3 regions of the Candidatus Arsenophonus phytopathogenicus genome follow, and region 2 is predicted to be linked to each of the others. Evidence: predicted binding sites of a transcription regulator. Region 2 holds the regulator's gene; each other region holds the start of a gene.
The links. Region 2 encodes Fur, which represses iron uptake genes when iron is present. Its sites were predicted from a motif close to ATAATAATGAGAACNACTATCAA; they were not measured.

Region 1 (4,870 bases), 490 kb from region 2:
AGAAAAACTATTAAGTGCCCCGATAATCATACTGGCAATAATAATCACTTTTCCCGCTCTTAAGACAAAGCCTTTCAATCTTTGCCAGGTCTGTAATAGTAATGTTTTTAAGTGTGGTACATGGTAAACCGGTAATTCCATGATAAAAGGGGAAGATGCGCCCCGTGCAACAGTATATTTCAATAACAACCCGGTTAGGATGGCAATGACAATACCTAATAAATAAAGAGAAAAAACAATACTTGCGTCATTTTTGCCAAAAAAAGCGGCCGCAAAGACAGCAAAAATAGCCAGCCTGGCGCCACAAGACATAAAAGGCGCCATTAAAACGGTGATTAATCGTTCACGAGGAGTATCTAGTGTTCGTGCACCCATAATAGCAGGCACATTACAGCCAAAACCGACAATCAAAGGAACAAAAGATTTACCAGGCAGACCTAGTGCTTGCATCAGTCTATCCATGACAAATACTGCGCGTGCCATATAACCTGAGTCTTCCAATACAGAAAGGAATAAATACATTAACCCAATTTGGGGAATTAATGGCAAAACAGTGTTGATACCACCACCTAACCCTTGGGCAATGAAAACCGTCAACCATTGTGGAAAGTTAAAAGTATGGCCAATCCATTGAATTCCATGGATGAAAATGGCTTCTGAGCCACCGTCAAAGAACGGTTGTAATGCACCACCAATATTGATAGCAAGTATGAACATCAAATACATGATAAAAAGAAATATCGGCACCCCAAACCAGCGATTAAGTACTATGTTATCAATAAATTGCGTTAAGGCATTCGGTTTTGCCGTTTCAGTATTAATAACTGCTTCGCAAAGGGTGGCAATAGTTTGATAGCGTGCATCAGCGATGATGAGCTCAGGCTCTTCTTGTTGTTGAGATTGTAAATGGGTTCTAATTTTATCTAATTTATCAGTGGAAATAGCGGCACGCTCCAGGCTATATATATCACCTTCTAAGATTTGTAGTGCTAGCCAACGGCGCTGTTGATGATTGAATTTATTATGGTCGATAATTTGAGTTAAATTTTCCACTTCGGTGAGCAAAAAATCGGGATAGCGGATGAGGATTGAAATAAGATTATTACTATGTTTATCAATCGCTTGTTTTAATTTGCTAATACCTTTTGCGCGAGTCGAAACTAGAGGGATAACAGGGCAGCCCAGGCGTGTTTGAAGTTCATCAATATTAATATGAATATTTTGGTTTTCGGCAATATCCAACATATTAAGCGCGACGATACAAGGCACACCTAATTCAATAAGTTGTAATGTTAGATAAAGATTACGCTCGAGGTTAGCGGCATCGATAACATTTATCAACATATCCGCTTCGCCACTTAGGATGAAATGACAGGCAATTTGCTCATCGAGTGAGGTCTGTTCTGAAATAGTGGTTAGTGAATAGGTGCCAGGCAGGTCAACTAATTCAATATCATATTCCGAGGTTGCAAAGCGACCAGCCTTTCGCTCAACAGTGACACCAGACCAGTTGCCAACACGTTGGCGAGCGCCTGTTAATTGATTAAAGAGTGTCGTTTTACCGGCGTTAGGGTTGCCAATAAGGCCAATAGTTAATGGTTTCATAGTTTTGGTTCAGATGAGTAATAAGCAATAGGCTATTTAGTTATCATAAAAATATTTTTATACCGCTTGGTTGCCGGCATCGTCCAAATTTAATAACGCAAGATCTTTTTTTCTTAAGATCAAATTCATACGGCGAGTTTCGATTTGAATAGGATCACCAAGCGGCGCTATACGAATAACGTTAAAAAAAGATCCAGGTAACATACCTAAAGAAAGTAACTTTTGGCGGTAAGCTGGATTTATTTCTGCTGAAAATCCGACAATTTTGTATCGATGATTAGGAAGAATTGACATAGACACTTCCACTCTAGAGCAAAAAAACAAAGATACCGCAAATGGGTACCAGACGAATAGTAAAATTAATGAAAAATATTATCATTCTCATATTAATAATGATAATCATCATTATATGCTACTCGAATTAATTTAGCGCTTTTTTTAAATGACAGCAATTGATATTGATCAATAGTTCTCTAGAGAGTGAAGTATTGGCATCAAAATTAGTGTTAATTCATTAGTTTTTATTAAAAAAACCATTTTCTAAAATTGAATATGATAATAGTCTGATGTTAGATTAGACTATTAACTATATAATATATATTAACAATTAACGCTTTTTATTGAGTGCCGCCGCCAGTGCATCACCCATCACCCATCACCCATCACCCATCACCCATCACCCATTACACTATTAGCGAATTGTTGCGTTGGGATGTTTTAGTTGCACTGGTTGAGGAGGCATTTTTGCCTGTCTGTGGCTTATTACGATGTTGTTGTGGCGTATCTGCTGTTTTCTCATCCAGACGCATGCTTAATGCAATTCGTTTACGGTTTAAATCAATATCGATGACTTTAACGGTGATAATATCCCCTGTTTTGACTAGAGAATGAGGATCTTTAATAAATTTATCGGACAGAGAGGAAATGTGTACCAAACCATCCTGATGAACGCCAATATCGACAAACGCACCAAAATTGGTCACATTGGTCACCGAACCTTCTAATATCATACCTACTTTAAGATCTTTCATGGTTTCAATGCCATCGATAAAAGTGGCTGTTTTAAATTCTGGCCGCGGATCTCGTCCAGGCTTTTCTAATTGTTTTAGAATATCATTTACCGTCGGAATACCAAATTTGTCTGTAGTAAACAATTCTGGTTTGAGATTATTAAGCACGCTAGTGTTACCCATAATCGTTTTTAAGGGTTGCTTAGTGGTTAATAAAATCTTTTCTACAATCGGATAAGCTTCAGGATGAACTGTTGAGGCATCGAGAGGATTATTCCCTGCCATAATGCGTAAAAAGCCCGCACACTGCTCAAAAGCTTTTGTACCAAGACGTGTAACTTCCAATAGTTGTTTGCGGTCATTAAAGCGCCCGTGTTCGTTACGCCAATTAACGACATTTTGCGCAATCGCTTTACTTAGTCCTGCAATATGTGAAAGAAGAGCAACAGAGGCGGTATTTAGATCAACACCGACTGAGTTTACACAATCTTCAACTACCGCTGTCAATTTTTTAACTATTAAAGTTTGGTTAACATCATGTTGGTATTGACCAACACCAATTGATTTGGGATCAATTTTTACTAATTCGGCTAGTGGATCTTGTAAACGGCGGGCAATAGAGACTGCGCCACGTAAAGAGACATCGAGTGCTGGAAATTCTTGTGCCGCTAACTCAGATGCCGAGTAAACTGAAGCGCCAGATTCACTAACGATTACTTTCTGGGCGGTAATTTGCGGGTACTGTTTTTTAACTGTGGCAAAAAAGCGTTCAGTTTCACGTGAGGCAGTACCATTACCAATAGCGACCAAGGCAACTTTATATTTCTCACATAAGGATGCAATAGTCGTTGCAGATTTAGTTGCTTGTCCGGTGTGAGGATAAATCGTATCTGTGGTAATGAGTTTGCCTGTCGCATCAACAATAGCAACTTTGACCCCAGTGCGTAAACCAGGATCTAATCCCATGGTGGTATGCATACCAGCAGGCGCTGCCATCAAAAGGTCACGTAGATTACGGGCGAAAACATGAATCGCTTCTTCTTCTGCTTTTTCACGTAAGGTGCTCATCAATTCTGTTTCAAGATGTAACAGAATTTTAACTCGCCATGTCCAACTGATAACGGCTTTTCGCCATTTATCTGCTGGTGCATTATTTAAATGTAAGCCAAAGTGTTGGGTAATAATTTTTTCACAATAACTTTTTTTTGGTGGTGATTCAAATTGTGGATCGGCATTAAGTGATAATTGTAAAATACCCTCGTTACGGCCACGAAACATAGCAAGTGCACGGTGGGATGGGATATGCGAAATAAGCTCATGGTGATCAAAATAGTCGCTAAATTTTGCACCTATGGTTTCTTTACCTTCAATAACTTTTGCCGTTAAATGGGCATTTTTCCACAAATAATCACGAATTTTGCTAAGTAAATTTGCATCTTCAGCGAAGCGTTCCATTAAAATATAACGAGCACCATCGAGCGCAGCTTTAGTGTCATTAATATTTTTTTGTGGATCAATAAAGGTTTCAGCTATCTGCTCTGGTATATGTTGAGGCTCATTCCATAACCGCTTTGCGAGTGGTTCTAAACCAGCTTCAATCGCTATTTGGCCTCGTGTCCTACGTTTTGGTTTATAGGGTAAGTAGAGATCTTCGAGCTCAGTTTTATTAAAAGTGTTATTAATCGCCTGAGCAAGTTCAGCCGTAAGCTTTCCTTGTTCATTAATCGATTTTAGGATAGTTTGGCGGCGCTCGTTTAATTCACGTAAGTAACTTAAACGTGTTTCAAGTTTGCGTAGCTGGTTATCATCGAGTCCTCCTGTGACTTCTTTACGATAACGGGCAATAAAAGGAACAGTATTTCCTTCATCGAGTAATGTAATGGCTGAAAGTATTTGCGCTGGCGTTGTATCTAATTCATGTGCAATAATTTTGCTTAAGGATTTATTCATCATTTTAGTTTCTTCAATACTTAAATAGGACGCAATTAACGACTTATGTGCGCATTTATACGTGTTGAAAACAATAATTTCCAGTTAACATTATATTTGGATATTAGAACTTGATGTAGTGAACGAAAACTTTTTTTGAATTATATATAGTAATTAGTTTAAATTAAGGTTAATCATACTGGGTTTTTATTGTGAAAAATAATTATATTACTCGTGAAGGGTGGGACAACCTCAAACAAGAGTTGAAGTTTCTTTGGCGTGAGGAGCGGCCGAAAGTCACTCAAGCTGTATCAGAGGCAGCGGCG
Region 2 (4,870 bases):
ATTATTTGGAACAGCATGCTAAGTCAATGATAAGTCCAGTCGTTATCAGTAATATTGATGATTATCAGGGATTGACAATAGTTGCAACTGGTGAAGTAATCGCTGGAGTAACACCAGTTTATGATGTATTGAAGTAATGTGTTTTATCATTATGATTTGATATGATAACCATATAATTAATAATGAATAAAAACGGGAAAGGTTATGAACCTCCCGTTTTTCCTTTATGAGCTTTTTATTGATTAAATAAAGCCTAATAATATATGTTAATAAACGGTTGTTTCTAATTAGGATATGGTAGATGATAAAAGCGTTATTAACATGCTTTTGCATTGAGGACTATGACAATGAATGAGGCAGATACTCGCCCAACAAATTTCATTCGCCAGATTATTGAAGAAGATTTGGCTACAGGTAAGCATACTCATGTATATACCCGTTTTCCACCTGAACCTAATGGTTATTTACATATTGGTCATGCCAAATCAATCTGTCTGAATTTTGGTATTGCAGAGGATTATCAGGGTCAATGCAATTTGCGTTTTGATGATACTAATCCAGTTAAAGAAGATGTTGAATATGTTAATTCTATTCAAGAAGATGTGAAGTGGTTAGGGTTTAATTGGAGTGGTAACGTAAAATATTCGTCAGATTATTTTGATGACCTATATCAATATGCTATTGAGCTGATTAAAAAGAGCTTAGCTTATGTTGATGAATTAAGTCCTGATGCTATTCGTGAATATCGCGGAACTTTAAAGCAGCCAGGTAAAAATAGTCCATATCGTGATCGTACTATTGAGCAGAATTTGCAGCTATTTGACAAGATGCGAGCGGGTGGATTTGAAGAAGGAAAGGCCTGTCTACGTGCTAAAATTGATATGTCATCCTCTTTTATTGTCATGCGCGATCCGGTGTTATATCGGATAAAATATGCTGAACACCACCAATCGGGTAATAAATGGTGTATTTATCCAATGTATGATTTTACTCATTGTATTTCGGACGCATTGGAGGGGATTACCCACTCACTTTGTACCCTGGAATTTCAAGATAATCGCCGGTTATATGATTGGGTATTAGATAATATTACCATTGATTGTCATCCAAGGCAGTATGAGTTTTCGCGTCTAAATCTTGCCTATACGGTGATGTCAAAACGTAAACTAAATCAGTTAGTGGCGGAAAATAGGGTTGAAAATTGGGATGATCCCAGAATGCCAACCATTTCAGGTTTACGTCGTCGTGGTTATACGGCAGCGTCGATTCGTGAATTTTGTCGGCGTATTGGCGTGACTAAGCAAGATAATACTGTTGAAATGGCAGCATTGGAATCTTGTATTCGTGATGATCTAAATGAAAATGCACCACGGGCAATGGCGGTATTGGATCCCATAAAGTTAGTGATTGAAAATATGTCTGCTGATGAGCAAATGCTGACGATGTATAATCACCCTAATAAACCTGAGATGGGCACTCGACAAGTACCATTTAGTCGGGAACTTTATATCGACCGAGCTGATTTTCGTGATGAAGCTAATCGGCAATATAAGCGCTTAGTTTTGGGTAAAGAAGTGCGTTTACGAAATGCTTATATTGTACAAGCTAATCGGGTTGATAACGATGCAGAAGACAACATTACCACGATTTATTGTACTTATGATGCTGATACATTAAATAAAGATCCTGCTGATGGACGTAAAGTCAAAGGGGTTATCCATTGGGTCAGTGCATCACATGCCTTGCCAGCAGAGATCCGATTGTATGATCGCTTATTTACTGTGCCTAATCCTGCCGCAGAAGAGGACTTTTTAGCTACCATTAATCCTGATTCTTTAGTGATTCGGTATGGGTTTATTGAACCAAGTTTAATTACCGCTCAACCGGGAAAAGCATATCAGTTTGAACGCGAGGGTTATTTTTGCGCTGATAGCCATGATCATACTGCTAAGCAGCTGGTATTTAATCGCACTGTAGGCTTAAGAGATAGTTGGGCAAAAATAGCAAGCTAAGAAATTACCCCGTTAAGAGTTATGGTAAAAGCGTGGTTTATAGCCACGCTTTTTATTAAAAAATATCGGCATTATTGTTCACGAGATATTTTTATTAACAGAAAAATGACTTTCTGTTATAAATTTTTATTCGTTTAGAGCAAGTCAAAAAAATATGTAGTCAATATCCTTATCAAAAAAATCAATTGGTTACTAACAAGGATGTTATATCATGCTTCAGTTTATTAATTCATCTCTTCCAATAGAAAAAGCGGTTTTACAAGCAGAACTGCAAACGATATCACCTAAGATCAATTTCACCAGTCCATTAAAAAGTATTTATAACAGTGATGCCTTTATATCGGTACAAAAAAGACCATTAAAGGGTTTGCATACTTGTAAAAAATTAAGTTTTCCAATAGATAAAGCCAGCAGTGAGCAAAGTTATCATAATGCTCTATTGGCTGATTTTGTTTACAATCGTGACTTTACAATTTTAGAAGCAACCCGGTGGGGAATTGATCGTGAATTGGCAAGGTTTGTGTCTAAAATGACTAATATAAAACTTTATCCACAAGATGGTCTATTAGAAGATAGTCATACTGGATTGGTGGCTTATATCTTTCACAATAAGTTTGAGCGGAAAATTCGATTGGTATTTGGTGGGACAACCAGCGGTCATGGAGTGAGCGGTGGAGCTCCGCGTTATATAAAAAATATTAATAATTTTATTAAGCAATGCGAGGCAAATGTTCATAATGTATTTGGCGGTGTTCCAGCTTGCTATAAGCAGGCTGCGCAATTAATGCATAATCTGCAACAACTGGTTCAAATGGATGGGGAATGGATACAGGCTTTCAACCAGTGGTCATTCATTAGGTGATGGTTTAGCTGCTTATGCAGCACTGAAGGTATCTATCTAGCAAAGAAAATGTTATTTTGGCGGAATGTTTTAGCAGTGCTCAATTTGGCCGAGGTTTACAGCGCGATTTGTTAAAGCAACATGGTAGTTTAGATTTAGAGAAGGCTATGCATAATATCAATCATCATTATGTCGAAGGTGATGTTATTCCGAAGATGGATAAATTTTTTGCGGTTGATCATATTGGTAAAATTAATATTATTCCCCAAGCAACGAACAAAAAAGACAACTTTTTAGCGACACATTCAAATTATGTCAAGCATAGTCTTATTTATGCGCTACAAAATTGAAAATAAAAGGAAAAATTGGATTGCAATTCTCCTTTTATTTTTAACTGATTAATAACAAAAATAGTAATAGGCTGGGTTATTTTTCTTCTTTACTATTGCGGGCAGGGTGGCCCAAATCGTTTTCATCACAATGATTCTTTTTTGGAGCAATGTCCATATAGATAGAGACTGTGATTAGAGAGCTTGATGCCATGACGTTCCGCAATATTTTTTTGTCGTGTCTCAATGGATTCATCGCTGAATTCAATGACTTTACCACAATCTAAGCAAATTAAGTGATCATGGTGATGTTGTTGTGTCAACTCAAAAACCGATTTACCGCATTCAAAATTATGGCGAGTAACAATACCCGCGTCATCAAATTGATTTAGAACACGATAAACCGTTGCGAGGCCAATCTCTTCCCCCATATCAATGAGTTTTTTATAGAGATCTTCCGCATTGACATGATGGCATTCAGGCTCTTGTAATACCTCTAAAATTTTTAAACGTGGAAGTGTTACTTTAAGCCCTACATTCTTCAATGCTTTATTGTTGTCGGTCATGCGGCTCCTACCTTGTTGCATTAGCAGTCAATTCAATAATATCAAAACATCGTTAACAGTAGTATACTGTTTATTTAAAACTAATTTTACAATTATATATTGTCATAATATCATTACACAATTTGCAGGAATTATCATATACAAAAAATATTGACAGCTATCAATCGATAATAGCTTGTAAATTTAGCTCTTCGGATATTTGTTTTACCCAGCTTTCCACTCGCTCAGCGGTTAGTTCCGGTTGCCTGTCTTCATCAATGGCCAGGCCAATAAAGTTAGAGTCATCAGCGAGCCCTTTTGATGCTTCGAAGTGGTAACCTTCTGTTGGCCAATGGCCAACAATGATAGCACCGTTAGGTTCAATAATCTCTTTCACAGTACCCATAGCATCACAGAAATATTCCGCATAATCTTCTTGATCGCCACAACCAAAAATAGCTACTAGCTTATTGGTAAAATCAATTTCTTCTAATGTCGGAAAGAAGTCATCCCAATCACACTGTGCTTCACCATAATACCAGGTAGGAATACCGAATAGTAAAATATCAAATGCTTCAATATCCTCTTTACTGCTTTTAGCAATATCATGAATTTCAGCAATATCGGCGCCGCCAAGGGTTTCTTGGATCATTTTGGCAATATTTTCTGTATTGCCAGTATCACTGCCGAAGAAGATACCTATGATTGCCATAAAGTAAATAAACCTCTTAATTTTAATTTGAGTTGTAATCTTATCGTTATTAACAGTAGTAATAGCAAAGATAATAACGATTGATTAATAAATAATTAAATGACCGTTATTTTGACGAAAATAACTGCATAATTCTGTCAATTTTGTGTGTTTTAGGCAAAATAAACCAGTAAAATTGCAATTCATCGGTTTTTCTTTGCTAATTGTGTCAGCAATATTTGTTCTATTAATTCACTACGGCTTATTTTTTGTTCTTGAGCTAGCATATTTAATGCCGCAACAGCACGCTTATTGATTTTTAATTCGACACGGCGTAAACTTTTGCTTTTAGCACGTTTTAACTGATTACGTTTATTAATTTTTAATTGTTCATGTCGAGATAAAGGATTGGTTTTTGGACGCCCTGGTCTAGGCTCATCGGCGAATAAATC
Region 3 (4,870 bases), 200 kb from region 2:
ACGGTTGTAAAGCTGGTTTAGCTTTTAATCCTGCTACACCATTAAACTATTTAGATTACGTAATAGATAAATTGGATATGATCCTAATCATGTCGGTAAATCCTGGTTTTGGTGGACAATCTTTTATTCCACAAACCCTAAATAAATTGCGTCAAGTTCGTAAAATGATCGATGAAAACGGTTATAATATTCGCCTAGAAGTTGATGGCGGGATCAATGTTAATAATATTATTAATGTTGCAAATGCAGGTGCTGACACCTTTGTCGCAGGTTCTGCAATTTTTAATCAACCAGATTACAAAACTGTCATTGATGCTATGCGTAAAAAGTTAACTGAGGCAATTTAATGGCATTTAAAAAATTAACCATTGATTGTTATTTTTCTTTAATATTAGGGGGCGATGACGTAAAAGAGAAAAAACCCCATCCGGCTACACTGTATCTTACAATGGAAAAATTTGGTCTACATAACGATCAATTATTATTTATCGGTGATTCTCATAATGATATCTCAGCCGCTAAAGATGCAGATTATCCTTGTGTGGGTTTAACTTACGGATATAACTATGGTGAATCTATCGCATTAAGTAAACCAGATTATGTATTAGATAACTTTGCCGATCTAGTTCCTGCGTTAGGACTACCACCTTTGACAACTCTGGGATCATAACATGAATACACCCCCTATAAATTCAACTAATACCGACAAAAAGCCTATTGTATTCAGTGGGGCTCAACCGTCTGGGGAATTAACCATCGGCAACTATATTGGCGCATTACGCCAATGGGTTCACATGCAAGATAATTATGACTGTATTTATTGTATTGTTGATCAACATGCCATTACAGTTCGTCAAGACCCCAAAGAATTAAGAAAACGTACGCTTGATACATTAGCCTTATACCTAGCTTGTGGGATTGATACTAAAAAAAGTATTATTTTTGTTCAATCTCATGTTCCGCAACATACTCAACTTAGTTGGGCGCTTAACTGTTATACCTATTTTGGTGAATTAAGCCGCATGACACAATTTAAAGACAAATCAACCCGTCATGCTGAAAATATTAATGCTGGATTATTTGATTATCCAGTATTAATGACTGCCGATATTTTACTTTACCAGACAAACCAAGTCCCGGTTGGTATTGATCAAAAACAACATTTAGAATTAAGCCGCGATATTGCTCAACGTTTTAATTCGCTCTATGGTGAAATATTTATTGTACCCGATCCCTTTATTCTTGAAAAAGGAGCGCGGGTTATGTCTCTACAAGAACCACAAAAAAAGATGTCAAAATCAGATGATAACCGCAATAATGTAATAACTTTATTAGAAAACCCTAAATCAGCGGCTAAAAAAATAAAACGTGCCCTTACTGATTCTGACGAGCCACCGCAAATTTATTATGATACAGAAAACAAACCGGGTATTTCTAATCTGATAGATATCCTTTCTGGTGTAACAGGCACATCTACCTCTGAGATAGAAAAACAATTTACCGGAAAAATGTATGGCGATCTTAAAAACACCGTTGCTGAAGCTGTTTCAGATATGCTAATAAATATTCAAAGCCGTTTTGATGAATTTCGTAATAACGAAAAACTATTGAATGACATTATGTCTGAAGGTGCTAGCAAAGCAGAGGCTCGCGCTCAAGTAACCCTTAGTAAAGTTTATGACGCGATAGGTTTTATTAGTCCTATAAAAAAATAATGCCCTTCTCCCTCCTAAAACTCGAGGGAGATTGACATTAAGAATAAATTTAAAAATTAATAAAAATAAATAGTTAAAACAAATATCAATCTTTATTTTATTAATATATTTATTGAATGATATAGATAACAAAATACCATTTAGCGAAACAAAAAGTTTCTTTTATTTGTTTATATATAATTAATTAGAGGTAAAATTTTTTTATTACTATAATTTTAATTGGTCATTAAAAAATATTAGTAGGCCAGTAAATAATCTGGCACCACTAACATTGATAATAAACAAACAGATAAAGTCAATGCTATTTTACTTTTTCTGCAAAACGTTTTGCCGCTTCATCCCAATTAACAACTGACCAAAAGGCTTTAATATATTCAGGGCGACGATTTTCATATTTAAGATAATAAGCATGTTCCCAAACATCAAGCCCTAAAATAGGATAACCGGAAACACCAGAAATAGATTCCCCCATTAATGGGTTATCTTGATTAGCTGTCGAAACAACTACCAGCTTTCCATCCGATTTCAATACTAACCACGCCCAGCCGGAACCAAAACGAGTAGCTGCTGCTTTTTCAAAGATTTCTTTAAAATTCTCAACGCTAGCAAAATCATGTTCAATCGCAGTTTTCAACTCACCCTTTAGTTCCGTACCTATTTTCAAACCGTTCCAAAACATACTATGATTGGCATGCCCACCTGCATTATTGCGTAAAAAAGTACGCTTATCGGCAGGCACCTTATCTAAATTTTGAATTAAATCATCTATATCAAGTTTAGTAAGCTCAGGAAAATCTTTTAACGCATCATTAGTATTATTGACATATGTTTGGTGATGTTTGGTATGATGAATCTTCATTGTCCTTTCATCGAAATGTGGCTCTAGTGCCCCATATTCATAAGGCAGGGAAGGTAATGTATAGCTCATCCGCATTAACTCCTGTTACTTAAATATAAAATAATTGTTTCAATCAATCCTTATTTTACAAGGATTACCATAATAATGAAAACTATTATAAACAATATATTTTTTTAAGGTTTTTATTTCTCTATAAAAAAATCGATATATTAGCTCATTAGATTAAAATAAACTTTTTTCATAAAAACCATCAATTAAAACAATTTAAATAGAATAATTAATTAATTAATTAATTAATAACAAATATAAAATAAAACATCATCATTTACGTGATCACTTACACAAAAAAAAATTCTTTTTCATAGGTTTAGTTAACTGCTCTTTGACATATGATTAACACAAATGAGGAGAAGAAAATATGATATCAACGTTCAAGTACCCCATTCCTACTGAAATTGCCGCACATGCCTTAGTTAATAAAAAAACAGTACCAACAAGATTATCACTTGAAGATCCTGACGCTTTTTGGCGAGAAAAAGGTCAAATTGTTGACTGGATAAAACCCTATACCAAAGTAAAAAACACTTCATTTGATCCAGGGCACATTAACATCCAATGGTTTGAAGATGGTACCTTAAATTTAAGTGCTAACTATCTAGATCGCCATTTACAATTACGCGGTGATGAAACTGCAATCATTTGGGAAGGCAATGATCCATCACAGTCTTATCATATAACTTACCGCCAACTTTATCATGATGTCTGCCTATTTGCCAATGCATTAAAAAATTAGACATCAAAAAAGGGGATGTTGTTGCTATTTATATGCCGATGATACCTGAATCAGCCATCGCCATGTTAGCATGTACCCGCATTGGAGCTATTCACTCTGTTATCTTTGCTGGTTTTTCACCAGAAGCTATTGCAGGTCGCATTATTGACAGTAAAGCTAAACTGATAATTACCACAGATGAAGGGTTAAGAGCAAATCGTACTATACCACTGAAAAAAAATGTTGATGAAGCGTTAAAAAATCCGGCAATTGAAAGTATTAATAATGTTATTGTTTTTAGACAAACAGGTAATCAAATCGATTGGCAGGAAAAACGTGATCATTGGTGGCATGAAGTTATTAAAGGCCTCAACGCTGACTGTCCCGCTGAAGAAATGAATTCTGGTTCAACAGGCAAACCCAAAGGCGTCTTACACACTACTGGTGGCTATTTAGTTTATGTTTCTATCACTTTCAAATACGCATTTGACTACCAGGCAAAAGAAATTTATTGGTGCACTGCTGATATAGGCTGGGTAACAGACCATAGTTACTTAATTTATGGCCCACTATCCAATGGAGCCACCACGCTAATGTTTGAAGGTGTACCTAACTATCCAAGTATAAATCGCATGGGCCAAATAGTTGATAAGCATAAAGTAAATATTCTTTATACCGCACCAACCGCAATTCGTGCTTTGATGGCAGAAGGAGATAAAGCTATTGAAGCAACTCTCAGCGTAATTCTTTAAGGATTTTAGGCTCTGTCGGTGAATCTATTAATCCGGAAGCTTGGGAATGGTACTACAAAAAAATAGGTAATAGTCATTGCCCTATTATTGATACTTGGTGGCAAACAGAAACCGGTGGTTTTATGCTTCTTCCCTTACCGGGAGCAACTGAACTTAAACCGGGATCGGCAACACTACCTTTTTTTGGTGTTAAGCCCGCGCTTATTGATAATTTAGGTAATTTACTTGAGGGTATTGCTGAAGGCAATCTTGTCATCATGGATTCATGGCCAGGACAAGCTAGAACCATTTATGGTGACCATGAACGCTTTGAGCAAACTTATTTTTCACTATTTAAAGGTATGTATTTCAATGGAGATGGTTATTACTGGATAAGCGGTCGTGTTGACGACATTTTAAATGTTTCTGATCATCGTTTAGGTACGCCGAAATCGAATCTGCACTTGTAGCGTTCGCTAAAATTGCTGAGGCTGCCGTCGTTGATGTCCCACATAATATTAAAAGACAAGCTATTTATGCCTACATTACATTAAATCATGGTGAAGAATCTTCAGTAGAACTTTATAATGAAGTACGCAATTGGGTGCGTAAAGAAATTGGACCAATAGCAACACCAGATATTCTTCACTGGACTGATGCATTACCAAAAACACGCTCAGGTAAAATTATTCGACGTATTCTAAGAAAAATTGCCACTGGTGATATAAATAATCTTGGTGATACATCAACGTTAGCGGATCCTAGTGTTGTTGAAAAACTACTAGAAGAAAAG

Region 1: the regulator Fur is predicted to act here: its motif matches at 1,992-2,014, upstream of feoA (ferrous iron transporter A).
Region 3: the regulator Fur is predicted to act here: its motif matches at 2,713-2,735, upstream of sodA (superoxide dismutase [Mn]).

The regions. Positions count from the first base shown of each region.
Region 1 covers NZ_JBUIOB010000017.1:524,490-529,359, reverse strand. The annotation lists gene feoB (Fe(2+) transporter permease subunit FeoB) at 1-1,605, opposite strand, end outside; gene feoA (ferrous iron transporter A) at 1,663-1,899, opposite strand; gene AC01GB_RS06050 (Tex family protein) at 2,289-4,568, opposite strand; gene greB (transcription elongation factor GreB) at 4,754-4,870, shown strand, end outside.
Region 2 covers NZ_JBUIOB010000017.1:34,998-39,867, reverse strand. The annotation lists partial or broken gene nagE (N-acetylglucosamine-specific PTS transporter subunit IIBC) at 1-137, shown strand, start outside; gene glnS (glutamine--tRNA ligase) at 348-2,012, shown strand; gene AC01GB_RS03505 (hypothetical protein) at 2,224-2,874, shown strand; gene AC01GB_RS03500 (hypothetical protein) at 2,931-3,203, shown strand; gene fur (ferric iron uptake transcriptional regulator) at 3,329-3,748, opposite strand; gene fldA (flavodoxin FldA) at 3,909-4,439, opposite strand; gene ybfE (LexA regulated protein) at 4,622-4,870, opposite strand, start outside.
Region 3 covers NZ_JBUIOB010000017.1:239,117-243,986, forward strand. The annotation lists gene rpe (ribulose-phosphate 3-epimerase) at 1-347, shown strand, start outside; partial or broken gene AC01GB_RS04515 (HAD-IA family hydrolase) at 356-670, shown strand; gene trpS (tryptophan--tRNA ligase) at 672-1,715, shown strand; gene sodA (superoxide dismutase [Mn]) at 2,017-2,643, opposite strand; partial or broken gene acs (acetate--CoA ligase) at 2,993-4,870, shown strand, end outside.